4 regions of the Bradyrhizobium sp. 170 genome follow, and region 1 is predicted to be linked to each of the others. Evidence: riboswitches for the same ligand, from Rfam matches in the RefSeq annotation. Region 1 holds a riboswitch; each other region holds the start of a gene.
What was found. Region 1 has a riboswitch for cobalamin ahead of metE (5-methyltetrahydropteroyltriglutamate--homocysteine S-methyltransferase). Riboswitches for the same ligand answer to the same signal wherever they lie in the genome.

Region 1 (7,104 bases):
AGGCCGAGTTCGAGGAAGCCAAGGACAAGGTGATGATGGGCGCCGAGCGCAAGTCGCTCGTCATGACCGAGGAAGAGAAGCTGCTGACGGCTTTTCACGAGGGCGGCCACGCCATCGTAGGCCTCAACGTCGTCGCGACCGATCCGATCCACAAGGCCACGATCATTCCGCGCGGCCGCGCGCTCGGCATGGTGATGCAACTGCCCGAGCGCGACAAGCTGTCGATGTCGCTCGAGCAGATGACGTCGCGGCTGGCGATCATGATGGGCGGCCGTGTCGCGGAAGAGCTGGTTTTCGGCAAGGAGAAGGTTACGTCCGGCGCCTCTTCGGATATCGAGCAGGCAACGCGACTGGCGCGCATGATGGTAACGCGCTGGGGTCTGTCTGAAGCCCTTGGCACCGTGTCCTACGGCGAAAACCAGGACGAGGTGTTTCTGGGCATGTCGGTATCCCGCACCCAGAACGCATCGGAAGCCACGGTTCAGAAGATTGACACCGAGATCCGGCGCTTTGTCGAAGAGGGCTACAACGAAGCAACCCGAATCCTCACCGAGAAGCGCGAAGACCTCGAAACCCTGGCAAAGGGCCTGCTCGAGTTCGAGACGCTGAGCGGCGACGAGATTCAGGACCTGCTCAACGGCAAGAAGCCCAACCGCGAGTCGGTGCTGGAGCCGAGCACGCCGCGCGCCTCCGCCGTGCCGCCGGCCGGCAAGCCGCGCCCGCGTCCCGATCCCGACCCGGGGCTGGAGCCGCAGCCGCAGGCGTAAGCTGGCAGCATTCGAATAGAGAAACGCGGCGGAAACGCCGCGTTTTTTTATGTCGGCGATGTCATCGTTAGCCATGGCGTGGCTCGGCACACCATGGCACGTGTGCGCCACAAGAGAGAGCGTCGGCCGAGCCGCGCCTGTCGCGCCCATCGGCCCAAGCGCCCGTACATGGGAGATGAGTTATGCCTTCGCCGGGGCGCCGAGATGCACGGCCAGGATATGCTCCGGCGTCTCTACCACTTCGATCGTCTCCCCGTCGCCGCCGACAAAGGCAAGAACGGTGCACTCGCCGTCGCGTGACATGCTGCCGACGAGCGCGATATTGATATGGACGGGCTGCCCCGTCTCGAACCTCGTGCATTGAATCCAGAAGCGCATCGCATTCTCCTCGATCTTTCGCGGTGATCATAAGGACAGTTGTAGGGTGGGCAAAGCGAAGCGTGCCCACCATCTTGCGGAGTGCAGATGGTGGGCACGGCGCAAAGTGCGCCTTTGCCCACCCTACGCAGCTCCTGTGCTACGCCAGCGCCCGCAATTCGCGAGCCGCCGCCACCATGTTGACGAGCGCGGGCCGCACCTCTTCCCATTTGCGGGTCTTCAATCCGCAATCCGGATTGATCCAGATCTGGGCGTCGGAAAGCCGCGCTCGCGCGAGCTTGAGCAGGCCGGTCATCTCGCCGATCTCGGGTACCCGCGGCGAGTGGATGTCGTAGACGCCGGGGCCGATTTCGTTCGGATAGCGGTAGTCCCTGAACGCGTCGAGTAATTCCATCTTCGAGCGCGAGGTCTCGATTGAAATCACGTCAGCGTCCATCGCGCCGATCGCGCCGATGATGTCGTTGAACTCCGAGTAGCACATATGGGTGTGGATCTGCGTCTCGTCGCGCACGCCGGACGAGCAGAGGCGGAAGGCGTCGACGGCCCAGTCCAGATAGGCCTTCCATTCGGATTTGCGCAGCGGCAAGCCTTCCCGCAGCGCCGCCTCGTCGATCTGGATCATGCCGGCGCCGGCAGCCTCGAGATCGGCGACCTCGTCGCGGATCGCGAGCGCGATCTGCCGGCAGGTCTCGCTGCGGGCGATGTCGTCGCGCACGAACGACCAGTTCAGGATGGTGACGGGGCCGGTCAGCATTGCCTTCATCGGCTTTTTCGTCAGTGACTGGGCATACTGCCACCACTCGACCGTCATCGGCTTCGGGCGCGAGACGTCACCGAACAAAACCGGCGGACGGACGTAGCGCGATCCGTAGGATTGCACCCAGCCATGGGTGGTGAAGGCGAAGCCCGCGAGCTGCTCGCCGAAGTACTGCACCATGTCGTTGCGCTCGAACTCGCCATGCACGAGCACGTCGAGACCGATGGTTTCCTGCCACTCTACCGCCTGGGCCGTCTGGTCCTGCAAATAAACCTTGTAGACTTCATCCGTCAGCGTACCGCTGGCGTGCGCGGCGCGCGCTTTCCTGACTTCGGGCGTCTGCGGAAACGAGCCGATGGTCGTGGTCGGGAAAGCCGGCAGGTTGAAGCGCTCGTGCTGAACGCCGGCGCGGTCGGCGAAGGGGCTGGCGCGGCGGCGCATGGCGTCATCGATGCCGGCGATGCGCGCCGCCACCTTCGCATTGTGAATCCGCGGCGAGGCCTTGCGGGCGGCGGCTGCCTGGTCCGAAGCTTTCAGGCTGGCCTCGACCGCTCCGCGTCCACCGGCGAGCGCCGTCCCGAGCGTCGTCAGCTCCTCGAGCTTCTGTACCGAGAACGCCAGCCAGCTTGTGACTTCGGAATCGAGCCCCGTTTCCAGCGCCAGATCGATCGGGACATGCAGTAGCGAGCAGGAGGGTGCGATCTGCACACGCTCCCTGCCGCGTTTCGCGATCACGGGCGCGAGCCGGTCGAGGATCCGGCTCAAATCCGCGCGCCAGATGTTTCGGCCATCGATGATGCCGAGCGACAGCACGCGGTCATCCGGAAAATCGGCGAGGCCGTCGATCTGTTCAGGCGCGCGTACCAGGTCGAGATGCAGGCCGGCGATGGGCAGCGCCAGCGCGGTGTCGCGGTTGCCGGCCAGCCCGCCGAAATAGGTCGCGAGCATGATCTTGAGCTGCGGCACCGCGTTGGCGATCTCTGTATAGGCGTAACGCAGTGCCTGCTGGGCGACGATGTCGAGGTCGAGCACGAGGCATGGCTCGTCGATCTGCACCCATTCAGCGCCCCGGTAGGCCAGTTCGCGCAGCACGTCGATGTAGACCGGCAGCAGCCGGTCGAGCAGCGACAGTGGATTGAAGCTGGCGTCCTTGCTTTTTGCCAGCTTGAGAAACGTGACCGGGCCGACGAGCACGGGGCGGGTCTGATAGCCCAGCGCCTTGGCTTCGTCGTATTCCTCGATCGGTTTGCGAGAGGCGAGGGTGAACTGCTGATCCTTCGTCAGTTCAGGCACCATGTAGTGGTAGTTGGTGTCGAACCATTTTGTCATTTCCTGCGCGGGCACGCCGTGCGCGGCGTCGTGCCCGTGATGCGCATGGTCGCAGCTCGCCTCGTGCGTTGTGCCTTGCGCGCCGCGGGCCATTGCAAAGTAGGTCGCAAGCGGGACCGGGCCGCCGTTCCAGCGATAGATTTCCGGTATCGCGCCGACCATCACTGACGTGTCGAGCATCTGGTCGTAGAAGGAGAAATCGTTCGACGGGATCACGTTGACGCCGAGTTTTTTCTGGCGCGCCCAGTTGGCGGCGCGAAGACCGGCGCCGGCTTCGATCAGCGCCTTCTCGTCGATCGCGCCGGACCAGAAACTTTCCAATGCGAATTTCAGCTCGCGGCGCGGGCCGATACGTGGTGTGCCGAGGGAAGCAACGGGAAGCGAGGAAGTGGAGATCGTGGAAGGAGACGACGTAGAAGATGGCGATGTAGAAGAAGACATTGGCTTAACCCCAAAAGTTGGGGGCAAAGGCCGAAGTGACACGTCTGGATTCCGCGGACGGCGGAGCGCGCGCGGAATCGCAACCGCACCACCGGGACACCCCGCCCGAGGACGTGTATGTTGTCGAGGCAGGTCTCCTGGCTCGCGGGTCAGTGCTGCTGTCCGGCCTTCCCGAAACCACGCAAGGTCTCAGTGACTTTGTTGGACAGCGGCTCGCCGCTTACAGTTGCGGGGGCAGCTCCGGCTTTGGCTTTTCGGCCGCACCGGCTTCCCTCTTAGCTTCGGGCCGAATGAGCCCGAAGAACCACGACGGGTTCAGTTAAGGTCAACGGCGATCTCAGTCAATACGAGATCGGGTGGCGCCGACCGCATTGGCTTTTCAATGAATTCCATATCGACCGGCAAGATGACGGAACAGTTCACCTCTGCGGCATGCCTGTGGGAACGATGGTTCTGATGATGGAGGCGTCGAGCGCTTCGTAATCGTGCAGCCCGATCGTTGCGTAAAGTTCGGCGCGCGTCTGCATCTGGTCGAGCATCTTGCAGGTGCTGCCATAGCGTTTGAGGGCGGCGAACAGATTCTGCTGGGCCTTGTTGGCGACGCGGAGCGACGATACCGGCCAGATCACCATGCGATAGCCCATGGCCTCGAACTCGGACGCGGTGAAGAACGGCGTCTTGCCGAACTCGGTCATGTTCGCCAGCATCGGAACGCCGGGAATGCGCCTGGCGAACTCCTGGAACATCTCGCGCGAAATCATTGCTTCCGGGAAGATCGCATCCGCTCCCGCTTCCAGATAGAGCTTTGCACGCGCTACCGCGCCGTCCATGCCTTCGCTGGCTGCGGCGTCCGTTCTCGCAATCAGATAGAGATGACGCCGCGCCTTGGCAGCGGCGGCGACCTTGGCCGCCATGTCGCGCGCATCCGCCAGCTTCTTGTCGTTGAGATGGCCGCATTTTTTCGGAAGCAACTGGTCCTCGATGTGAACGGCCGCGGCACCGGCGTCCTCGAAGGTGCGCACCATGTTCATGACGTTGAGCGCTTCGCCATAGCCGGTGTCGCCATCGACCAGCACCGGCAGGCCGCTGGCGCGCGCCACCTGGCGGATGAAGAAGGCGACTTCCTCGATCGTGATGATGCCGAGATCCGGCAGGCCCATCGATGCTGTCATCGCCGCGCCGGACAGATAGAGCGCGGAAAAGCCCGCGTCGCGGGCCTGCAGCGCGGCCATTCCGTTGTGCGTGCCCGGCATCTGGAGGATGCCTGGCTTGTCCAGGAGATCGCGAAAGCGGACCCCGGCCGGCCTGTCGGCCAGATCAGTACCCAGGAGATACACCATTGTTGCTTCCTTACGCGGCGCGTGGGGCGATGGCCGCCTTGCCACGCTCATGCAACGGCACAAACTTCAGATTCTCCGGGCCGATATAGTTCGCGGCCGGGCGGATGATCTTGTTGTTGATGCGCTGCTCCATCACATGCGCCGCCCACCCCGACGTACGGGAAATCACGAACAGCGGCGTGAACATCGCGGTCGGCACTCCCATCGCGTGGTAGGAGACTGCGCTGAACCAGTCGAGATTGGCGAACATCTTTTTGGCATCGGCCATGACGGCCTCGATCCGGTCGGCGATTTCGAACATCCGGGTGTTCTCACCCTCGATGCTGAGGCGGCGCGCGACTTCCTTGATCACCTTGTTGCGCGGGTCGGCAATGGTGTAGACCGGGTGACCGAAGCCGATGACGACCTCTCTGGCCGCGACCCTGCGGCGGATATCGGCCTCCGCCTCGTCCGTATCGCCGTAGCGCTTCTGCACTTCGAACGCGATCTCGTTGGCGCCGCCGTGCTTCGGCCCGCGCAGCGCGCCGATCGCTCCGGTGACCGCGGAGTAGAGGTCGGAGCCGGTGCCCGCGATCGAGCGCGCCGTGAACGTCGAGGCGTTGTACTCGTGCTCCGCGTAGAGGATCAGCGAGGTATGCATCGCGCGCTCGTGCGATGGCGGCGGCATTCTGCCATGAAGCAAATGCAGGAAGTGCGAGCCGATCGAATCGTCGTCGGTTTCGACGTCAATCCGGCGGCCATGGTGGGCGTAGTGGTGCCAGTACAGCAGCATCGACCCAAGCGAGGCCATCAGCCGGTCGGCAATGTCGCGCGCGCCGGGCTGATTGTGATCATGGGCCTCGGGAAGGATGCAGCCGAGCGCGGAAACGCCGCTTCTGAGCACGTCCATCGGATGCGCGGCGGCAGGCAGCAATTCCAGCGTCTGCAATACCGCTGAAGGTAACCCGCGAAGCGCCTTCAGCTTGGCCTTGTAGTTTCTGAGCTCCGACAAGGTGGGCAGGCTGCCGTGAACGAGGAGATACGCGATCTCCTCGAATTCGCAGCTTTCGGCGACGTCGAGAATGTCGTAGCCGCGATAATGCAGGTCGTTTCCGGTGCGGCCGACCGTGCACAGCGCGGTGTCGCCGGCGATCACGCCTGAAAGTGCGACCGATTTCTTGGGCGAAGGCTTGATGTCCGTCATTTTAATCTCCCTTATCGATTGCTGGCGGCGCGCTGGACCGCAACCGGAGCAGTGTCGCGCCAGTCGAAGATGCCGTGCGTCGATGTGCTGCCGAGAAATTTTGGATCGATCGCGAAGGTGAGGTCGGTCAGTTCACCTGCTTTGAGCGAGGCCAGTCGTTCCACCGTAGCGATGAAGCGATCCTGCTCAGCCGCGCTGATTACGCCTTCCGCCAGGTTGCGGAATTTCCGGATATAGTCCGGCCGCCTGAACGGGCGGGCGCCGAGCGGATGCGCGTCAGCCAGCGCTAGTTCGTCGCTGATGACGGAGCCACCCTTCAGTCTCACGACAACGCGGCCGCCGAACGCCTTTTCCTTCGGATCGTGGCTGTGGTAGCGGCGGGTCCATGCGGGGTCTTCGATCGTCGAGATCTTGCGCCACAGCGCCACCGTGGTTTCGCGACCGGCGCGCTCGGGGGCGTAGGATCGCTCGTGATGCCAGCCGCCGTCTTCGAGCGCGACCGCGAAAATATACATGATCGAATGGTCGAGCGTTTCGCGGCTCGCCTTCGGGTCCATCTTCTGCGGGTCGTTGGCGCCGGTGCCGATGACGTAGTGGGTGTGGTGGCTGGTGTGGACGACGATGCTTTCGATCTTCGAGAGATCGCCGATCTTCGGTCCCAGCCGGCGTGCGAGGTCGATCAGGGCCTGGCTCTGGTATTCGGCCGAGTGCTCCTTGGTGTAGGTGTCGAGAATGGCGCGCTTGGGTTCGCCCTTTTCCGGCAGCGGCACTGCGTACTCCGCCTTGGGGCCGCTGAGCAGCCAGGCGATAAAACCGTCCTCGCCCTCATAGGCGGGTGACGGTGCGCCTTCGCCGCGCATCACGCGATCGACGGATTCAATCGCCATCTTGCCGGCGAAGGCCGGCGCA
Region 2 (7,104 bases), 540 kb from region 1:
GGCCGCACTGACTTTCAGAACGGCTCTTCGCGCGCCCAATATGAATCGATCTTCAACCGGCTGCTGAAACTGCCTGATGAAACCATGGTGTTCCCCGCCCACGACTACAAGGGGGACACGGTTTCCACCATCGGCGAGGAGCGGCGTTACAATCCGCGGCTGCAAGTGCGCTCGGTCGACGAATATATCGAGCTGATGGCCAATCTGAAGCTGCCGAACCCGAAGATGATGGACGTGGCGGTGCCCGCCAACATGCATGTCGGCCTGCATCAGGAGGATCTCGCCAAACAGGGGCTCGCGCTCTCTGCCCGTGACGCGATCAACAGCCTCGGCCGGCCCGATATCCTGCTGGTCGATCTGCGGGAGGTGAGCGAGCGCGCCAAGCACGGCACGATCTCGGGCGCGCTGCATGCGCCCTATCCCGGCATCGCCGAGAGCCTGAAGCCCGGCGGCATGCTGCGCGAAGTCGCCGCCGCCACCGGCCGCCGCGTCGTGTTCTTCTGCGCCTTCGGCGAACGCTCCGCGATGGCGGTGACGGCCGCGAAGAATGCGGGGCTGGCCAACACCGCGCATATCGAAGGCGGTATCGACGCGTGGAAGAAGGTCGGCGGGCCGGTGGTGATGGGGTAGTCGCCGTCGTAGCCCGGATGGCGCGAAGCGAAATCCGGGATGCCGCGAAAGATTCCCGGATTGCGCTTCGCTCCATCCGGGCTACGAATTCACTTTCCCACCCGCTTCACTTCCGCCGTCAGCGCATCGAGTGCATCCGCCAGCAGCACGCCGCCGCATTCGGTCATGCGCTCCGGAATCACGATGCGCTTTTCCGGCGGATAGAAGCGCTCCAGCGCCGGATGCAACAGAAATGCCTGGCCGTCGTCCCTCGCGGTATCGCCGGCCTGCGAAACCACGATGAAGTCCGGCCGCAGATTCACGATCGCCTCCAGCGAGGCAAACCCGCCAAAGGCGAAGCCGAGATCGCCGGCCGTGCTGCGCAGCCCGGTTTCGGCCAGCAGCGAACCGACAAAGCTGTCGCTGCCCGCCACCCAGCCGCGCCGCGACAACGGCAGCACACGATAATGCCGCTCCGAGACCGCGCGGCGGGCGCGCGCCAGCGCCGCATCGAGCCGCGCGATTTCCGCCGCCGCGCGATCGGGATGTCCGGTGATCTCGCCGGCCTCGCGGATCTGCTGCCGCGCTTCGTCGAGGGTCCGCGGCACGGCGAGTTCGGCAAGGCGAAGCCCCTTGGTCTTCAACAGCTCCCGCGTCGAACGCTTGTCGAACGCGCTGGCGACGACGATGTCGGGCCTGATGAGCAGCACGTCCTCGGCGCCTCCGGACAAGACCGGATAGCGGCTGATGTCGCCGGCCTGCGATTGCCAGCCGTCCCGCGAAAACCGGCTCAATCCCAGAATCTGCTCGGGGTCGGCCAGCGTCAGCAGCAATTGGTCGGTGCAGACATTCATCGACACCAGGCGCGGCAGATTGGCGGCGAGCGCAGTGCTGCCCGGCAACGCAAGTGCAAGCACCGCGACCAGAAATGCCAGCCGGCGTTGCATCAAATATCCGCCCAGGGCACGATCACGGCCTCGCGCTGGAATTCCGCGCGATAGGCCGAGATCCTGAACACGTCAGCCATCACCTGCTCGGACAGCGCCGCCGCCGGCCCGCCCTGCGACACCAGGCGGCCTTCACGCAGCACCAGCACATGGTCGGCAAACCGCGCCGCCAATCCCAGATCATGCGTCACGACAATGACGAGCACGCCCTTGTCGGCGGTCGCGCGCAAATTCTTCATGACGTCGATCTGATGCCGCGGGTCAAGCGAGGCAGTCGGCTCGTCGGCCAGGATGACCGGTGCCTCCACCGCCAGCGCGCGGGCCAGCGCGACGCGGCTGCGCTCGCCGCCGGACAATTCGGTGACGCGGCGATCGCTGAACTCGATCACGTCGACCGCCTGCATCGCCCGCAGCACCGCCTCCGCATCCCTTGGCGACAGCCGCGCCGGATCGGTGGCGCCATGTGGATAGCGGCCGAGTGCCACGATATCCCGCGCCGGCAGCGGCCAGTGCACGACATGCCCCTGCGGCAGATAGCCGAAGCGTTTTGCGCGCTCGCGCAGCGGCAGCGAAGCCAATGCGACGCCGCCGATCTCGATCTCGCCTTCGGACGGGATCAATCCCGCCAGCGCCCGTAGCAGCGTGGTCTTGCCGGCGCCGTTCGGCCCGACCAGCGCCACCAGATGGCCCGGCGACAGCGACAGCGAAACATCTTTCAGCACGACGCGGCCAGCGAGCCGCACGCCGAGCCCCTTTGCGGTCAGCAGTGCCGTTTCGCTCATGCGACGCCTCCGCCGAGCGCGCGGCGTTCGCGCATGATCAAATAGAGGAAGAACGGCACGCCGATGATCGAGGTCAGCACGCCGACCTTGATATCGGAGGTCGAAGGGATGATGCGCACCGCGATGTCGGCCGCGAGCAGCAGCGCGGAGCCTGCGAGCGCGCTCGGCACCAAAAGTCGCCCCGGGTCGTAGCCGATCAACGGCCGCATCAGATGTGGTGCAACGAGCCCGATGAAACCGATGGTGCCGGTGACGGCGACCGCGCCGCCGACGCCGAGTGCGACGCCCGAAATCACGAACAGCCGCAAACGCCCGACATCGACGCCGAGGCTTTGCGCGGTTTCCTCGCCCAGGCTCAGCGCGCGAAACGCATGGCGCTGGCTGAACAGCATGATCGCACCGGCAATGATGAACGGCAGCGCGAGCGTAACGTGCTGAAAGCTGCGGTCCTCCAGCGACCCCAGCAGCCAGAACGCGATCTCCAGCACCACGAAAGGGTTGCTGGAGAGGTTCATTACCAGCGCGGTGGCGGCACCCGCAAAGCTCGAAATCGCCAAGCCGGAGAGAATGAGGATCAAAAGCCCCGCATTGCGGCCGGCGATCGAGAGCAGCACGAACACCGAAACGAACGCCGCACAGATCGCCGCGACCGGCAATGCGTAGGATCGCACGTCGGCCAGCCCCAGCGCGATCACCAGCACGGCGCCGAACGCTGCCGATTGCGGGGCGCCGAACAGCGAGGGCGACGCCAGCGGATTGCGCAACAGGCCCTGCAGCGACGCACCTGACAGCCCGAGAATGGCGCCGATCGCCAGCGCCAGCAGCGTCCGCGGCAGGCGGATTTCGCGCACGATCACCTGCGACACGTCGCTGCCGCCGCCGAACAGCGCTTCCGCCACCGCAAGCGGCGACAGCCGCACCGGCCCAATGCCGAGCGAGATCAGCACCAGCAGCACAACGAGAACGGCAAGCGCCGCGGTCGCGCCGATCCGCCGGCGCGCGGCATCCTCGTTGGTCACGGTTACAGCCTCAACACTCATCGATCGTCCTAAAGCAGTTTTACCCGCCCCGGTACAGGAGCTCAGGCAAGGAGCGGGCAGCAGTGCTCATGCGGCAAAAATAGCGCACTCGTCCAGTTGACATCGCGAGCGCGCCCAAGGCGGATTGACTCGAACTTTGACAAACTTCTACCATAGTTCCTGACGGTTCCCGTTTTGGGGATCAAAAGGGAATGCGGTGCGGGGAAACTCCCCAATTCCGCGGCTGCCCCCGCAACTGTAAGCGGCGAATCCTTCGTCATAGGCCACTGGGAATCTCGGTCCTGGGAAGGCGACGAAGGGTGACGACCCGCGAGCCAGGAGACCTGCCGTCAGCCGTGGTCACACGCGAAGATGTCGGTCGGGGAGTACAGGCATTAGCTTCACCTAAGCTGCTCAAAGCACATGGTGAGACTTGGTTCGCTGTGACGTGCCACTGACGTCATACCGAGGCCTGAACCATGTCTTCCATCATCGCCACGCGGCAGCGCCGCTACTGGCTTGCCTCCAGTTTCCTGATACCTGTCGCGTCGCTCGGCATTTCCGGCGCGCAGGCACAGCAGACGCCATCCGAGCAATTGCCGCCGATCGAGATCACCTCGCCCACCGACCCGAACCGGACCCGCGCCAAGCCGACCTACGATGAGCCATCAACCTCGCGACGCGTCGTACCGGCGGCTGCGCCGTCGACCGGCACGCGGCCCGCGGCAGGGGCCAGCTCGAACGTCGCATCGCAAAGCGTTTCGCAAGGCGCGGGCGGCAGCGGCGGCCGTCAGTTCTCCGGCATCGTCGGCACGGCGTCGACCGTTATTACTGCCGAAGAGATCGCGCATTCGCCGGCCCAAACGTTGCAGGAAATCATCGCGCAAACGCCTGGCGTGCAGCTGACCAGCCTCTATGGCGGCGTCAACGGCGCCAAGACGTCGGTCGACCTCCGCGGCTTCGGCGCTTTCGCCACCTCAAATACCCTGGTGCTCATCAACGGCCGAAGGCTCAACGACATCGACATGGCCGGCGTCGATCTCTCGACCATTCCGCGCGATTCGATCGAGCGTATCGAAATCACGCGCGGCAACAGCGGCGCGGTGCTCTACGGCGACAATGCCGTCGGCGGTGTCATCAATATCGTCCTGAAGAACGGCGTCAGCGGCCCGCCGGTCGCCATGCGCGCGGAGGCCGGTGTCGGCTCCTTCAACCAGCGTATGGCCTCGGTCTCGACGGCGCTGAATTCGGGACCATGGTCGACGTCATTCTACGGCAACGCCATCAAGTCTGACGGTTACAGGGTCAACAACGCGCTCGATCAGCGCAATGGGGTCGGCAATCTCAATTACACCACACCAGACCTCAAGGCCTTCCTTACGGTGACCGGCGACGACCAGAAGCTCGGTTTTCCGGGCGGACGCACCGTCGATCCCTCGATCGGGCTAAATCAACTCGTCACCGATCGCAGGGGCACAAATACGCCGTTCGATTACGGCAACCAGCAGGGCGCCAGCGCGACCGCCGGATTCACCAAGACCCTGTGGGACGGCGCTGAACTGATCGTCGATGGCGGCGTCAGAGATAAGAAAACGCAAAGCGGATTCTTCGGCGCGATACCGTTTGCGTCGCCATTTCCGAGCTTCTCCTCCACCTATAACGACGCATCATTGCAGACCTGGTCGATCACGCCACGATTGAGCATCAAGAACTCGATCCTCGGGGTGCCCTCACAGATCCTGACCGGTATCGATTATTACGATGCGACGTTCCGCCAGGACCGCGGGGCGTTCAAGGGCCTTGCGCCGACCCACATCTACGACCTGTCGCAGCAGACGCTGGCCGGCTACTGGCAGCACACGGTAGGCCTGTTGCCGACGACCGATTTCTCCTATGGCGCCAGGATTCAAAACACCAGCCTGAGCGCCCGGGATCGGTTCGACGCCAACGCGCCCGGTTGCGCCATGTTCTTTAATTGCAGCGATCAAGCCTCCCCGCTGGACAGCAACGAGACCCAGTACGCCTTGCACGTCGGGCTCGAGCACCGGCTCAACAACACATTCTCGGTGTTTGGCCGCGCCGCGCGCGCGTTCCGTACTCCGACCGTCGATGAACGCGTCTCCAGCGGCCCCTTCTTCGTTCCAGGGACCTTTCAGCTGAAAACCCAGACCTCGCACGACATCGAAGGCGGCTTCCGCGTCAAGGCCGGCGCGTTCCAGATGCAATCGAGCATCTACGGTATGGACCTCGAGAACGAGATCCATTTCATCCCAGCGCTGTTCTTCAACGTGAACCTCGGTCCAACCCGCCGCTACGGCTCCGAGACCAGCGCGTCGCTGCGTGTCAGCGACAACCTGTCGCTGCGGGCGGGCGCGGCCTACACGCGTGCTGTCTTCCGCGAAGGGCCGTTCGCCGGCAACGACGTGCCACTGGTTTCCCGCTACACAGCCATGGGCGGCGTGACCTGGAATATCTGGCAGAACTATCTGGTGTTCGACGCCACGCTGCGCGCCTGGAGCGAACGCATCATGGACAACGACCAGGCGAATACCCAGCGCCGGATCCCGGCCGACGCCACCGTCGATTTGAAACTGAGCGGCGCTTACGAACACTTCTTCTGGTCGCTGAGCGTGAACAACCTGTTCGATGCGCAGTACTATGACTACGCGATCGCAAGCTCATTTACGCCGGGCCGCTTCTCGGCCTATCCGCTGCCCGGAAGGACCTACATGGTGAAGGTCGGCGCGACGTTCTGACCGCAGCAGCCGGTTCGGCTCCGCTGCCGGACCGGCTTGCCCTGACCTGACGAGACGGTATTCTCCTTCGGCATTGCCCGGGAGAATGTCCTTTGATGCCTGAACCGTTTCCGTTCCGCAGGCGGCGATGAGCGCCGCAGCCATCGATCTTTTGCAGCGGGAAATAGCCAATCCCGATACGCAATGGAGCCTCGGCACCTTCGGCGCCATCGCCGAATTTTCGCGCGACCATGACGAGCCGGTGCGCCTCGTCCAGTCGGCCGAAGCCGTTTCGGCCGTGACGGCGCGTGGCGGCATTGTCCTCAAACCGCATGCTGCTATCCGCGCCTTCGCATCGGAAGGCATCACCAAAACCGGCTGGAATCAAAGGGTCGCGCTATGCCTGCCGGCGCATGATTGCGCCATGAACCAGCGCGTCGCGCTGACCGAGATCGGCCCCGATCATCAGGCACCGCGGGAGGAAGATCGGGATTCGGTTTTGTTCGATCTCGGTTTCAGCGCGCTGCAGGCGGATTTCTGCGTGCGTATCGGCGATCGCAATCTCGCCAGGCGGCTGCGCGACCATGTCGGCCGCGCCGTGTTCGAGCCCGGCAACCCTGCCATGGGCATGATCCTCGCGGCCAATCCGCACCGCGTCTTCATCAGCCGGCTCGGCCGCATCGAGGTCTATCAGCCGATCCCGCCGCCGTCAGGCAAGAGCCCGGAGGGTCCCCACACCCATGTGCTGCCGCGGCTATTGAAAAGCGGCCGCACCCATCCCGCCACCGAACCGGTGCCTCAGGGATGGATCCCCTGCGCGCATCTCCATCCGCCGCATCCGGCGCGGAACGGCCTGGGGGAGGCCCGGCCGTTCGACGCCACGTACCATCATGCCTTCCAGCGGATGATGGCCGCGTGCGGCGATCCCGCGGCACTTGCGACCAAACGGCGCGTGGTCGATGCGGTGCTTGCCGGCGAGCCGCCCACGGCGGTGGCCAGTGACCGCCACGGC
Region 3 (7,104 bases), 500 kb from region 1:
TCTCGGGCAGACGGCGATATTGACCCCCAGTCTGTAGACGGAAGCCTGTTCCAGGCTGGTGGGGACGCGGCGGCGTTAGCCTCGGTGTCGGTCAATTGCCCACGCGAGAACAACCGCCCGTGATCCATGGATAGCCAGCCGCTGAAGATCCACGTCAGGACGAAAACTGTCGCTATTAAGCCAATGACGTGATGCAGCGCATGCCAGCCATGATAGGGCGAAACGGCAGTCCCCTGCTGAATCCTGATCCGCGCGCCCCCAAGCACCGCGCCGAGCGCCGCTCCGATCAAGGCAAGCAGCGACAGCGTCCATACCACGCGATCCCAGAGCGACCAATTGCTTCGGAGCATCATGGGATAGATCCAGTGCAGCACGCTGCCCGCAAGATTCCACCACCTCTCGCTGCGCGTCGTGTCCAATACGATCTCGCCGGTGACCGAGGACACATAGACTGCTGTATCGGCCGCATCGTTGAGCGCCACGCGAAACAAGGGACGGTGACGATCGAAGCCGTTCGGCACGCTCCATTGATCATAATCTGCGAGCTCAACGATTGACGCGCGCGAGATATCCATGCCGCGCCGCCTTGCATGATCCCTCGCCGCAGCGAGGGCAATGTCGGGAGATTTCTTCAATGCGGCACCCGTCGCATCTGATGCACGGATCGTCCGCAATTGCGACGACCCCGAAACGACGTACACCGGCCCGTCGGTCCGCTGGATCAGCCGAACGCGCGCGGCGTCCTCGATGCCGCTTGCCTCGACAGCTGTCGACGGATCGATGGTCACACGAGCGCTGTCCACGGCGGCAAGTCCGGCAAAGCGTTCCGCTTCCGTGAGCGACGGAAACGGAACGAAGTGCATGACAATGCCGGTCGCAAACCACATTGCGAACAGGAGGCAGAACGCGACCCCGAGCCATCGGTGCAGCAGGACCAGTCCGTCCATCATACGGCAATCACCTCACCATTTGAGGGCGGCGGAGATCTCATAGGTGCGCGGGGCTCCCAGCAGGATCTGGTCGGGATAGAACGGATCGCCCCAGATCGCGTAGCGCTTGTCGGTCACATTCCGCACCCGGAAAGTCAGCCGCGTTTGCTCGACGGCATTGAAGACGGATTTGGGGATGTCGACGAAGGCATAGAGATCGGCCACCGTGCAGGCGTTCATCGTCACCGTGACGGTGTTGTAGCGATCGCCGACATGGCGGCCGATCACCCCGAGCTCGACCGGCCACGGCGTGAAGAACCGGTAGGACGCGCCGGCGTTCGCGACGACGCGCGGCACGTTCGGCGGCGTATTCCCGGAAAACGAGCCACCAGCAAAATTGTAGTCGGCATAGCGCGCGTCGACATAGGCGATGTTGCCCCACACACGCCAGGCTTCCGTCAGGCGCATGGAGGCTGCGAGCTCCACGCCCTTCGATTCCTGCCGTCCGGCGAAGTTGAGCTGCATGCCGCCGGCCGCCGCATAGACATTCTTGCGCAGGATATCGAAGGCTGAGAACGACCACTCCGCCCGGTTGTCCCAGAACAGATGCTTCACGCCGGTTTCATAGGTCCGCGATGTTGTCAGGTCGAGCGGCTGGAGCGGCCCGAGCAGAAAAATGTTATTGGCCGACACGTCTGCACCCGTTGCGTATTGGCTGAAGAACGTCAGGCCGGGAACGGCCTCCCAAGTGTAGCCGATGCGGCCCGTCACCGGCATCCAGGATTTCGAGAAGGGAAAGCCCGTCTTCACCACGCCGTTCGCGTCGGTCGAATTCCGATCGAGCCCGATATGCTCCATGCGCAGGCCACCGACCAGAGCAAATGTCCGTGTGATCTTAAGGCGATCCTCGAACGACAGGGACTCATTGTCGATTCGAGCGGTCTGTCGCTGCGTCGTCAGCAGGCCGTAGTATCCGCGCGCGGGATCGACCAGCGTGACCAGGTCGTGGGGGAAGTTGGCGGCACCCGGGCGGACGAAATCGAGGCCGCTCGCCGCAACCGTCGTCACGAGGCGGTTATCCATACCGACGATGTTCGCATCCCAGGTCAAGTCGGTGATGTTGCCTGCGAGCTTCTGGCGATGCGCCACGTAGAAGCGCTCGCGATCGACCAGGTTCGAATTGGCGTTGAACGCCTCAACTTCGTTGTTGAGCCACTCGCGCTCGGCGCCATAGCCATAGGCCTGGCTCTTCAGGGTCAGACCGGGTGCGAGCCTGAGCTCGAAGCCGCCGCGAAGCCATACCTCCTTCGCCACGTTACGATTATCGAGAACGTTGTAGTTGGTGTTGAAGGTGCGGTCGTCGATCGTGACGGGCCCCAGGTTCGATCCGTTGTAGTTCGAGACGTAGCTCCCGGAGACAATGCCGGCTGTGGCATGGGATCCGCTGAAGGCGACCGGAACGAGCGGCACGCCCCAATAGGCCCTCGAACGGTCCTCCTTGTATTCGATGGCGCCCCAGACCTTGAGATTGTCGGATATGCGGTAATTCAGTTGGCCCGATACGTCGAGCGTCTTCGTGTTGGTGTCGTCGGCAAAACCGTTGAGTGAGGAGCGGCTGATGTCGAACCGGTAGTCCAGGCTCTGGATGTTGGTGCTGCCGCCGGAGCCGTAGTAGCTCCGGAACGAATTCAGCGAGTCATAGGAGAAGTACGCCTCGTTCCGGATCGGCCCGATGTGCGGCTGCTTGGTCAAGAAATTGACCGCACCGCCTGCGGCACCCTCGCCCGACAACAGTGAGGCTGGTCCCTTCAGAAACTCCACTGCCTTGAGATTGGCCGCATCCATGATACGCGACGTCATGTTCTGCGGACCGATCTTGATGCCGTTGTAGAGCACGTTGATCTGGCTGTTGGTGAAGCCGCGCATCGAGAAGGCCGAGGGCTCGGCCGGATTGTCACCGGACGTCACGCCGACCGCGCCTTGCGCGACTTCCGACACCGTCCGATAGCCTTGCTCACGGATCGTCTCAGCTGAAATCACCTCGACGGTTGCCGGAATCTCGCGCACGGTCAGGCCAAGACGCGAAGCGCCCTTGGCGACAGCGTTCGTGTTCGGCGGCGTCTGCATTGCTTGCTCATCAGGCTTCGGTGCTGTCGCGGCGGACGTGGCTCTGCTTGCCGCCGTATGGCGCGCGCCGCGTTCGTCGCGACCGGCCGGCTTTGCCGGTCTGCGCTTCTGATCGGCACCCGGATAAATCTCGACGGGTGGCAATTGCTCACGGGAGCTCGCCTGTTGCGCCCAGGCTACGGAGATGTCGAGGGAAGCAAAATAAGAGAGAACGCCGGATGCGAGCAAGAATTTGCCCGACCGGGCGGCACGAAGAGACGACATGGTTGATACCTCGGTATGACGTCAGTGGCACGTCACAGCGACCCAGGTCTCAACCTCCAGCTTGCTAAGCCTCGGGTGAAGCCGAATGTCTGTACTCCCCGACCGACATCTTCGCGTGTGACCACGGCTGACGGCAGGTCTCCTGGCTTGCGGGTCGTTACCTTGCGTCGCCTTCCCGGGACCGAGATGCCCAGTGGCTCGTGACGCAACATTCTCCGCTCACAGTTGCGGGGGCAGCTACGGCATTGAGGAAACCTCCTCGCACCGCATTCCCTTTTCACCCCCGTAAGGGGAAACCGTCGCGTGCATCTAGGATTAAGACGAGCGCGGAGTCAATGTGCAGTCTGGGTGTCCTTGTCGCAGCGATCTCTACATTGACAATTGCTTACCGGAGCGTGCTATCGCGTTACTGCTCTGACGTAGGTGGAGACGTTGAATGGAAGGGGACACCTTCCTCTGGCTGGTCCGGCATGCCGTCGTCAATGGCGTCGCAGGGACGATCCATGCCTCGGACGCCCCCGCGGATCTCAACGACCGGACGCAACTTGAAGCGCTGAGACGGCATCTGCCGCAGGACGCCACAAGCTACGCAAGCCCGTCGCGACGGACCGTCGACACGGCGCGTGCGCTGGGGCGTGACCCGATCCTGGTGCCCGAATTCCGCGAGCAGGATTTTGGCGACTGGACCGGGCAGCGCCACGACGATCTCGCCGCTGCCGGCCGCGAAGGCTACGCAAAGTTCTGGAGCGATCCGGCTCACTCCCGGCCGCCGGGCGGCGAAAGCTTTGAGGATCAGATTGTCAGGGTTCGGCAGGGCCTCGATCAGATCGGGACCGGACCGGCAATCCTTGTCGTCCATTCCGGCACCATCCGCGCTGCGCTGTGCATCGCACTTGACCTCACCCCGCAGGCTGCCCTCCGCTTCGTCATCGACCCGCTCTTCCTCACTCGCATCGATCGGCTGTCGAATGGCTGGCGGGTGCTATCGGTCAATCAGCGCGCTGCTTGAAGCGCCGTCATCAGGCCGGCCGATCCGGCACGTTGGCTTGCGCAAAGGTCGCCATGCCGTTGTGCAGGGCGCATGCGAGCCGCACCAGCGGCAGTACGATCGCGGCACCAGATCCCTCGCCGAGCCTCAGGTCCAGGCTGACCAGAGGATGGATGTTGAGCGCGCGAAGAATCAGGCGATGTCCCTGCTCCGCCGATTGGTGCGAGGGCAAGAGATATGGCTGACACGACGGATTGAGACGCACCGCCGCGAGCGCTCCAGCTGACACGATGAAGCCGTCGATCAGGACCGGAATGCGCCCCTGCGCGGCTGCGATGATCGCACCGCAGATGGCGGCGATCTCGAGACCCCCAACTGCACACAAGATCTTTTCGGCAGAAGCCCCCGCAAGCCTGTGCAGGGCCAGCGCGGCATCAACCAGCCGCGCCTTGCGGGCCCGGCCGGCGGTATCGACACCGGTTCCGCTACCTGCGATCTCTTCGGCGCTCACGCCGAGCAGGGCCGAAGCGATTGCTGCCGAGGTCGTGGTGTTGCCGATCCCCATTTCTCCGAAGATGAGTAGATCAGGATGCCCGGCCTCTGCGCGCAGCACCGCGCGCCGGCCGCATTCAAAGGCGAACGCCAGCTCGCTCGGGTTAAGCGCCGCCTCCACACTGAAATCGCGGCTGCCACAGCGCGGCTTGTCGGTGACGACACCCGCCAGCGGCGCTCCCGCCAACGTGCCGGCGTCGACGACTTCGAGACCCAAACCCAATTCGCGTGCCAAGACCGATATCGCAGCGCCGCCCGCGGCGAAATTCGCCATCATCGCGATCGTCACCTCCTGCGGATAGGCCGACACGCCCTGCGCGACGATGCCGTGATCGCCGGCAAAGATGATGATCGGCACGCGCGCCGCGCGAGGTTTTTCCGTCTGCTGCAAACCGGCAAGCTCGACCGCAATGTGCTCGAGCCGGCCGAGCGCACCGGTCGGCTTTGTCAGTTGCCCCTGCCGCGCGAGCGCCGCCTCGCGATGGACGGCCGAGACATCAGGGCAGTTCTGGGAGACCCACTCGGGAAGCATGTTGTTCTGCCTCTGCATGCAGCCGCCTCACGGCCTGCGCTTGAGAATGTAGCTGTCCATGATCCAGCCATGCCGTTCGCGCGCCTCTTGCCGCGTCGCGACGATGCGAGGGCCAACCTCGGCAAGCTCACCGGACATGATGATTTGATCGGACATGCCGAGATAGGCGCCCCACCAGATGTGCAGGCCTTTCGGCTCCAGCGATTGAAAGGCGGTGCCGCCATCAAGCATCACGACCACGGTGTCGGTGCCGTCAGGCCAGCCGGCTTCGCGCAGCCGCCGCCCCGTCGTAACGAGAAAGGGCTCGCCGATGTCGTTGAGCGGCAGCGCATGCGCCGCGCACAGCGCCTGGATCGACGTAATGCCCGGGATCACCTCGATCGCCGGCAACGGGTCCAGCCTTCGCGCGATGCGCAGGCTGGAATCGTAGAGCGACGGGTCGCCCCAGATCAGCAGGGCCACGCGGCCGTCGCTGCCAAGGTGGCTCGCGACCTCCTGTAACCAAGTTGCAGCGACAGCGTCGTGCCAATCGTCAACGCCCCGGCGGTAGTCCGCCTCGCCGGCATCGCGCACGGGCAGATCGAATTCCACGATACGCGCCTTGTCGCTCGTGAGCACATCGGCGCAAATCGCCCGCCGCAGTTCGGCGAGATCGGACTTCGCCGCGCCCTTGCGCGGGATGAGGACGAGATCGGCAGCGTTGATCGCGCGGATCGCAGCGAGCGTGAGCTGCTCGGGATCGCCGCAGCCGATACCTATCAGGGAGAGCGTCAGCATAACCTGTGCGAAGGGCGGCCGTGGCAGCCGCCCCTCACGTTATCTCTACACGGCGTTGTGCAGGCGCGGGGTGACGAAGCCGTAGGCCGTAACGCCACGCAGCGATTTTGCCAGCGCGAGCACGGCAAGATCCGCCAGCGGCTCGATCACAATGACCAGCGCATAGGATCCTGCAAACATCGCGATGTTGGCGAGATTCGTCGCGCCAAAGCCCGCACCGTAGAGCGCCCAGAATGCAACCCACGCGACGATGGCGGACTGGTACGTCGTCGAAAGCGCCAACGCCTGGCGATATTGCAGGTCAACATAGGCGGTGTTGCGGGGAATGATGCGCTGGGACAGCGCGTGGATCGCGAACAGCGGCACCACCAGCGTCGTCAAGTTCATGCCGTATTGCGGCAGGTCCGTCGGCACGAAGAACAGGCCTTGCAGCAGAAGACCCAATGCGAGTCCGAACGCGGCGGGTGCGGCACCGAACAGCAGGAACAATGTGGAACCGAGGATGAAGTGCACCTCGGAGACTCCGACGCGGAAGTGCGGCAGGATCTCGAAGAATGAGAACACCAGCGCTGTCGTCGCAACCGTGCGCACGGCAAATGAAACGATGCCTTGCTCGCGCACGCTATCCGCCGCTAGCTTGAGAGCGACGCCGCCTGCGGCAATTCCGGTAGCATAGCTCAGCACGAGTTTTGCACCCGTCACAATTCCCGGTTCGATATGCATGGCCTCAAGTCCTTCCTGCCGTCACACCGACGGCTTTGGCGTCAAAATTGACTCTTTCGAAGAGCACGCGTCAAGCGGCGAGCGAGGGTCGGCGACGGTGTCATCTCACGTCATCTCCGCCAACGCGCCGAACAGGATCACGGCGGCGGTCTTCGCCGCTCCGCCTCGCGCGAGCTGTTCGGCGAGCTCCTCGATCGTGGTGCGGACCAGCC
Region 4 (7,104 bases), 560 kb from region 1:
TCCTGAATCAGGCGCAAAGCAGCCTGCTTCGCGCCTTCAAGGCTGAACTCTGGTCCGGGGCCACCTAATTCAGAAAGTAGCTTTCCGACGGCTTCTGCGATCGCGTTCTCATCTCCTGGCACGCCTTTGCGCAAAGCCGCGCCCCCGTGGGGCAGGCCTTGCGCTTCAGCGCCAACACGAACACCCGTCACGTTAGTCCCTCCAGTCCTTCTTGAGGATATCCATGTTCAAAAGGATACAGAAAACGCAACTGAGAGCAACTATCAAGCTCGATAGGGAATAGGACGTCCGCCCTCGCTATAAGCAACAGAGGTGAGGTAAGTGCAAGCTGTTGCCGTTCGCAGAATCGACTGCGGCTTGACCTGCTGCGAACTCATGATGGACTTCCTTCGATTAGAAAGGAAATCCACGAGACCGCACATTCGCGCGCAGGCCGGCCATGCCGATCAAACATTTCGTAAGAGTGATTGCCGATCGTCACTCACGAGCGATTCGATTCAGTAGATCTTGCAGCATGATAATCGCCGTGCCATAGGGCGCATCAGTTCGGCGCGTCTGAAGGTGAGATTCCCAAACTCGCGTGCTTCACTCGTGCAAAGTTGCGCGAAGCGGGACAGGTATCATACGCGTGCGCCCGACAAAATCGTCTGAACAACATCGCGAAAGATTTTGCACGCTAATGCACTATCTTAAGCTTACCTCGAAGAATCGAAAGATAATGGCAAGCACTGCTTGTTTGGACCTTCGCTCCTCGTTTAAGGGACCGTCACGGAACGGGAGTGGTTGCGATGGAGCATGGGCAGGCCGAACTGGTCGGAGGGAAACCTGCAATCTTCGGCCAGCGTAAGGTGCGGCCGCGAGCGTGCGTGGCCGTCGGCAAGCGGCATCTGCGCGCCTTTCTACGGGATGTGCTGGAGGATATGGGGTTTGTTATCAGCGAATGCGGGACTGCTGACGAGCTGCCGCACGTACTCTGCACGGACTTCCCTGATCTGATCCTGCTCGGCATTGGCTCCGATCGGATCGAGCCTGGACGATTGCTCGAGATACTCGTACGCGAAGGATTTGCAGGCGGAGTGCTGGCGTTCGGCGCCCGCGAGTCGATCATCATGACGGCAGTGCAGCAGGTCGGGGGCGAATATGGACTTGCTATGCTGCCGCCGCTGAGGACGCCGTTTGCAGCCGAGACGCTGCGCGATCGGGTCGCCATGCTCTTGCCCAGAGAGCCGGCGCCCCGTCCCGCGGTCCATGTCGGGGAAGCCTTACACGCTGGCTGGCTTGAGCTCTGGTATGAGCCGAAGTTTGACGCGTGTACCCTCAGCCGCCGCGGCGCCGAGGCGCTTGTGCGAATGCGGCACCCGACCTGGGGCGTTGTTCCACCGGCCTATTTCATCCCGGAGGCTCACGATCCGCATTTTAGGGAGTTGTCGCAGTTCGTGATCGACCGCGCGATCAAGGATTGGCAGTATCTTCTGGAGCAGCAAACTTCAATCGATCTCTCCATCAATCTCCCGGCAGCATTCCTGATTGACCCGCAGGCGGTACGCGATCTCTGTCAGCGCATGCCGTCGCACCCCGCTTTCGGCGGCTTGACGATTGAAATCGAGAGCGAGGAAGCGATCGAGAACCTAGATCTCCTGATCGAGGTCGCGCGTGAGGTTCGCTTTCACAACATTGGCCTTGCAATCGACAATGTCGGCGCCAATTGGCCGCAGCTGATGGGGGTGGAAAAATTCCCGTTCATGAAATTAAAAGTGGACCGGCAGTACGTCGCCGGTTGCGGAAATGGGCCCCTGAAGCGAACGGTGTGCCGCCATATCGTCGATCTAGCCAAAGAGTACAGTGTGCGCACCGTCGCCGCAGGTGTGGAGAGCCACGCCGACCTTATCGCTGTGACCGAACTCGGCTTCGACCTTGCGCAGGGCCATCTGTTCGGAAAGGCCATGCCGCTGAAGCAATTTGCACAGTCATCTTTCAGCCCTGTTCCACTTCGTCCAAAATAGTTGCATGAGGAGTGGCTGAGCACAGCCAGGCAAAGCGTACCAGCGCTCGCCCGCGCCGCCATGCCTACTCGGCACCAGGCATGCGGCTGACTGCAATTAAATCGGTCACTTTGCAAAGCCAGTATCGCTCCTCCCGGCGGAACTTCATTTCCCTCCGAAGCGACGCCGAAGCTTGTTGTAGCACAAACCCGTTTTGGCAAGCCTCCAGCGAGTCAATCCGCGGAGTTAACGTTGTAGCCGTGAAGGCTTGCACAAAACCTCCAGTCAGGGCGTGTGACCGGAGCTTTGCCGAGATCCGGCGTAGACGTGCGTCGGCTCGCGGCTTTTAGTCGCGCCCCGGTTTCGGAATCGTCGAGCGTCGCTTGGCTCCGCGCTGCCGTGCCAGACAAACCGACGGAAGCTCGCAGCGCGACTGGCTCTCGGAGTAGGGCCCGAGGGCTCGCAAATTGCCCATCATTGAGCGCGTCTGTGTTTGGCACGGCATTTGAAAGGGATCGCCAATGGCATCGCTCGCCTAAGGAGTCGGAAGGCATGGCTTACAAGATCGTCGCTTCGCAATGCACCGTTTGTGGGGCATGCGAGTTCGAGTGTCCCAACGCGGCGATCAGCCTCAAGCGTGACATTTACGTTATCGATGCCAAAAAGTGTACGGAGTGCGCGGGCCATTGCGACACGCCGCAATGCGCGGTCGTCTGTCCGGTGCCTGACACCTGTATCCCGTCTAAAACAGCATAAGCAGCCCGCGTCCAGAAGGCTTCACCGCTCGATTTCGCGAACGAAGTAGTAGATGTCGAGCTTGAGGAGGCCGCCGACCGCATGGGGCGCATCGAGGTCGATCAACATCGTTATGACTTAAGGCGCTGATCTTCTCCGAGAAGCCCTCGAAGGGCTCTGTCAGAGGACACCGTCAAATTTGTCTCGAATAAGGACGAGGCCGCCTCGATGCTCCAGTCGCCGCGTCGAGGCTTATCGTCGCTGGCTGACGAGCCAAGGCGAGGTGGACGGGGCGTCAAATATCACAAGATCGATTTGCAGGATATCTAAAGCGACGTCACGGCCGAAGCCGAAGAGACGGTCTCCTGGCGCGACGAGATCGGTCCGGAGATCCTGAAGACGTACGAGAAGCTCGGCATCCGCTTCCGTGCACGAGTGCATGGAGCGTAAAGTCATAGCACGATCCCGCCGCCCGCCCTCTCGCCGCTTACTCCAGTTTCGCAAGTCAGCGTGCATCCTGAGGTCCGGAACTGTTCCTGCGATGTCGCGCAGGCCAAGGTCCAGGCTGCACTACTCCCCAAGCGGCGACGGAAACAACGAAGGCGCGCGCCAAAGTCGCTCAGCACGTGAGTGCCTGGCGCACCGAGGAGATCATCTTGACCAACGCCACGGAGGCGATCGAGCTCGCGGCTCGTCGCGGGGGCAGCCGAACACAGGCAGTCCGACCTGATCATCCGTTCGATCCTGGAGTAATCCAGCCTTTGCAATTCCTCAGAGCCTCATGGCACTGTGATCAAACGGATGCCGGCCGAGGATGATCGCAACTTCCTTACGGACGAGTTCGAGAAGCTGCTGACGGAAAAGTCCAGGCTTTGTCGCGATCACGCAGATGTCGAAGCGCCCGGCGCGTTCGTTCTGCTCGCGGAGCTCATCCGACTACGCGAACAGGGTGTTGAGCGGACGCATTCACAAGCGGAGCCTCCACAGATCCACGCGTTTTCACCAGGCCGGGAGTAAGACCGTTGTAGCCCACCTAGTACAGCTCGCAATCGCTTGGGCAATATCGCAGCGACACTCCAGTAGGTTGACGGATCGATCCTCGTGCGCATAATGCCAGCCGTCGTGGTCTCCGGATTTCGTTTGATCCGGAGCTAAGAGGGAAGCCGGTGCAATACCGGCGCTGCCCCCGCAACTGTAAGCGGCGAGCCGCTGTCCAACGAAGTCACTGAAGCCATGCGGCTTCGGGAAGGCCGGACAGCAGCGACGACCCGCGAGCCAGGAGACCTGCCTCGACAATATATCGTCCACGGGCGGGGTGTCCCGGTGTGCGCCAAGCAGCTATCGCTCACGCGATATTCGCTGCATGCGTCCGCCATGGCCTTTGCCCCAATCATGGCGTCTGAGCTATGTCTATTCTTTCGCTTCCCGTTGCCACACTGGGGATGTCACGCATCGGCCCACGACGCGGACTCAAATTCGCGCTCGAGAGCTACTTGGCGGGAAACTCCAGCGAAGCCGAGCTCCTCGAGGCGGGGTGTAAACTTCGTGCCGCTAATTGGGCACGGCAGAAATCCCGCGGTGCGACCGTCATTCCTTCGAATGACTTCTCGTTTTACGACCATGTGCTCGATACCAGCGTAATGGTCGGCGCCATTCCCGACGTCTACGGCTGGACCGAAGATCCTGTGTCGCTCAAGACCTACGTCACCATGGCGCGTGGCGCTCAGGACGGTGGTCACGCTCAGCATGGGCCTGGCGTAGCCGCACAGGAAATGACGAAGTGGTTCGATACCAACTACCACTACATGGTGCCGGAATTTCACCAGGATCAGATCTTTAAGTATTCCTCTCGAAAGCCGATCGAGGAATATGAGGAGGCAAAAAGCCTCGGCTACCAAACGCGCCCCGTCCTAGTTGGCCCAGTCACTTTCCTGAAGCTCGGCAAAAGCGCAGATCCCGCATTCAATCCGCTGTCGCTGCTTGACCGGCTCCTCCCAGTCTATGTCGATGTCCTCCGCGAACTAGCCTCGCGCGGTGCTGAATGGGTTCAGCTCGATGAGCCATGCCTAGTGACGGACGTCGACGAAGCGTCGCGGGCGGCTGTCCGCCGGGCCTATGCTCATTTCGCAGAGGTTGTGCCGGCCCTTAAAATCATGCTGGCCACTTATTTCGGCGCTATCGGCGACAATCTTGAAACAGCCTTGGCCTTGCCCGTTGCCGGGCTTCATGTCGATCTGGTTCGGGCACCCGACCAGTTGGACGCAATTGTCGCCACAGCCCGCAGAGATCTCGTGGTCTCGCTAGGCGTCGTTGATGGTCGCAACGTCTGGCGCTCCAATCTTGCGGCGCTGCTCGACCAACTTGCCCCTATGGTCAAAAAGCTGGGCAGGGACCGTGTTCAGATTGCTCCTTCCTGCTCGCTGCTTCATGTTCCGATCGACATTGAGCTAGAGACCGATCTCGATCCCAATCTGAAGACGTGGCTGGCGTTCTCAGTTCAGAAGATCAAGGAACTTTCGATATTGGGCAAAGCGCTGGCCGGCCATGCTGCCGAGGTGGCCGATGAACTTGCGCTTTCGGAGGACGCAGCCGTGACCCGCGAAACATCGCCCGAGATCCACAATGCGAATGTCGCCGGACGAATGGCCGTGATCGACGATAGCATGCGTCGCCGTCGCAGTGCGTTCACCCAGCGTGCCGACGTCCAGCGCGTCGCGTCGCATTGCCCATGTTTCCAACGACAACCATCGGATCCTTCCCGCAAACGGTCGACGTTCGGAATGCGCGTGCGGCTCATGCGCGGGGAGCGCTGAATGACGCGCAGTACGAGCAGCTTCTGAAAGCGGAGACAGCCCGTACCGTGCAGTGGCAGGAAGATATCGGCCTGGACGTGCTCGTACACGGTGAGTTCGAGCGCAATGACATGGTTCAATACTTTGCCGAGCAGCTGTTAGGATTCGCTTTCACCAAGCACGGCTGGGTTCAGTCTTATGGGTCGCGGTACGTTCGCCCGGCTATCCTGTTCGGAGATGTTTCCCGGCCGAAGCCGATGACCGTTGAATGGTGGCGCTATGCGCAGTCTCTGACCAAGAAACCCGTCAAGGCTATGCTGACCGGACCGGTGACGATCCTGAACTGGTCGTTTGTCCGCGACGACATCTCGCGGAGCGAGACATGCCGTCAGATCGCTCTTGCGATCCGAGATGAGGTCATCGACCTTGAGGCGGCTGGAGCGACCATGATCCAGATCGACGAGGCTGCGTTGCGGGAGGGATTGCCGCTACGCAAATCGCAGTGGAGGAACTATCTCGATTGGGCAGTGGACAGCTCCCGCGTTTGCTCCTCCGCTGTCGCCGACGGAACTCAGATCCATATCCACATGTGTTATTCCGAGTTCAACGAAATCATCGATGCGATCGCAGCAATGGATGCTGACGTCATTTCAATCGAGACGTCGCGTTCTAAGATGGAATTGCTCGAGGCCTTCAAGAGCTACAAAATATCCCAATGAGATCGGGCCCGGCGTCTATGACATTCATTCACCGCGCATTCCCGCAGCGGCGGAAATCAAGCAGCTGATTGTGTTGGCGCGGCAGCGAGTTTCCGATCGGCAGCTCTGGATCAATCCCGACTGCGGACTGAAAACTCGAAGATGGGAGGAGGTGCGTCCCGCGCTCATCAATATGGTGGCCGCCGCGCGCGAGTTGCGGGCTGAGCCATGATGGTGCGGAGCGTTTCGCCAACGCGTTTGTGAATAAGATGCACGCGCTTTGGGGGCTTACGATGTCCTTGCGAGCTCCCAAAGTTCCCAGCGCCTGGGAATGCCGGCCGGCGCCGGCGGAGGCGGTCGCATACAGCCGGCGACAAGCTCGGTTTTCGATCCGACGGCGGACAGCGTGCCGGCGATGCCCGATCCGGTCACATATTCCGAAGTCATTAACGCTCGACGCGAAGCACAGCGCTATTTTTCATTTATCCATCGCGTGGATGCGTCCCATCACAACAATCTATTTTACCGCCCTTACGGAATGTCATACGAAATTGGCGCCTTGGCACGCTCTTCCGGAAGATAATCGAGCGTTGTTGGTGTTTGGGGGTGCCAAATGCTGCTGCGCGACGGCAAACTGTCGCTTGTGTTTCAGGGCACGGCAGCCAAACCGCTTGCGCAAAGGATCCCAGCTCAATCAAGGCACTGCCCTGCCAACCGGACAGCGGGCGAGTGGTGGACAAGGCGCGAAGTTTCCGACAGGAGCGGAAGGCAAGCGGCTCCAGATTTCGCGCGGAGTGATATCCGCTTCTCGTTGTTTGACGGCGAATGCCCTCGCCGTAAATCGATCGCCGGTAGTCCTCCCTACCGACGAAAGCTGGTGCGATGCGTAAAACAGCG

Region 2: another riboswitch for cobalamin. It lies ahead of IVB05_RS02245 (TonB-dependent receptor); the one in region 1 lies ahead of metE (5-methyltetrahydropteroyltriglutamate--homocysteine S-methyltransferase).
Region 3: another riboswitch for cobalamin. It lies ahead of IVB05_RS07340 (TonB-dependent receptor); the one in region 1 lies ahead of metE (5-methyltetrahydropteroyltriglutamate--homocysteine S-methyltransferase).
Region 4: another riboswitch for cobalamin. It lies ahead of metE (5-methyltetrahydropteroyltriglutamate--homocysteine S-methyltransferase); the one in region 1 lies ahead of metE (5-methyltetrahydropteroyltriglutamate--homocysteine S-methyltransferase).

What each region holds. Positions count from the first base shown of each region.
Region 1 covers NZ_CP064703.1:1,030,761-1,037,864, forward strand. Annotated here, with positions in the region: gene ftsH (ATP-dependent zinc metalloprotease FtsH) at 1-767, shown strand, start outside; gene IVB05_RS04905 (hypothetical protein) at 948-1,145, opposite strand; gene metE (5-methyltetrahydropteroyltriglutamate--homocysteine S-methyltransferase) at 1,285-3,672, opposite strand; cobalamin riboswitch at 3,782-3,996, opposite strand; gene prpB (methylisocitrate lyase) at 4,092-5,012, opposite strand; gene prpC (2-methylcitrate synthase) at 5,023-6,195, opposite strand; gene IVB05_RS04925 (MmgE/PrpD family protein) at 6,207-7,104, opposite strand, start outside.
Region 2 covers NZ_CP064703.1:488,089-495,192, reverse strand. Annotated here, with positions in the region: gene IVB05_RS02265 (MBL fold metallo-hydrolase) at 1-630, shown strand, start outside; gene IVB05_RS02260 (ABC transporter substrate-binding protein) at 720-1,556, opposite strand; gene IVB05_RS02255 (ABC transporter ATP-binding protein) at 1,556-2,338, opposite strand; gene IVB05_RS02250 (iron ABC transporter permease) at 2,335-3,378, opposite strand; cobalamin riboswitch at 3,525-3,724, shown strand; gene IVB05_RS02245 (TonB-dependent receptor) at 3,837-6,113, shown strand; gene IVB05_RS02240 (hypothetical protein) at 6,241-7,104, shown strand, end outside.
Region 3 covers NZ_CP064703.1:1,527,990-1,535,093, reverse strand. Annotated here, with positions in the region: gene IVB05_RS07345 (PepSY domain-containing protein) at 1-950, opposite strand, end outside; gene IVB05_RS07340 (TonB-dependent receptor) at 963-3,320, opposite strand; cobalamin riboswitch at 3,435-3,636, opposite strand; gene IVB05_RS07335 (histidine phosphatase family protein) at 3,757-4,329, shown strand; gene cobT (nicotinate-nucleotide--dimethylbenzimidazole phosphoribosyltransferase) at 4,340-5,392, opposite strand; gene cobF (precorrin-6A synthase (deacetylating)) at 5,420-6,169, opposite strand; gene IVB05_RS07320 (energy-coupling factor ABC transporter permease) at 6,215-6,892, opposite strand; gene cobA (uroporphyrinogen-III C-methyltransferase) at 6,998-7,104, opposite strand, start outside.
Region 4 covers NZ_CP064703.1:1,588,679-1,595,782, forward strand. Annotated here, with positions in the region: gene IVB05_RS07655 (GNAT family N-acetyltransferase) at 1-191, opposite strand, end outside; gene IVB05_RS07660 (EAL domain-containing response regulator) at 789-2,003, shown strand; gene IVB05_RS07665 (4Fe-4S binding protein) at 2,535-2,738, shown strand; gene IVB05_RS07670 (hypothetical protein) at 3,519-3,734, shown strand; cobalamin riboswitch at 3,824-4,024, shown strand; partial or broken gene metE (5-methyltetrahydropteroyltriglutamate--homocysteine S-methyltransferase) at 4,124-6,439, shown strand.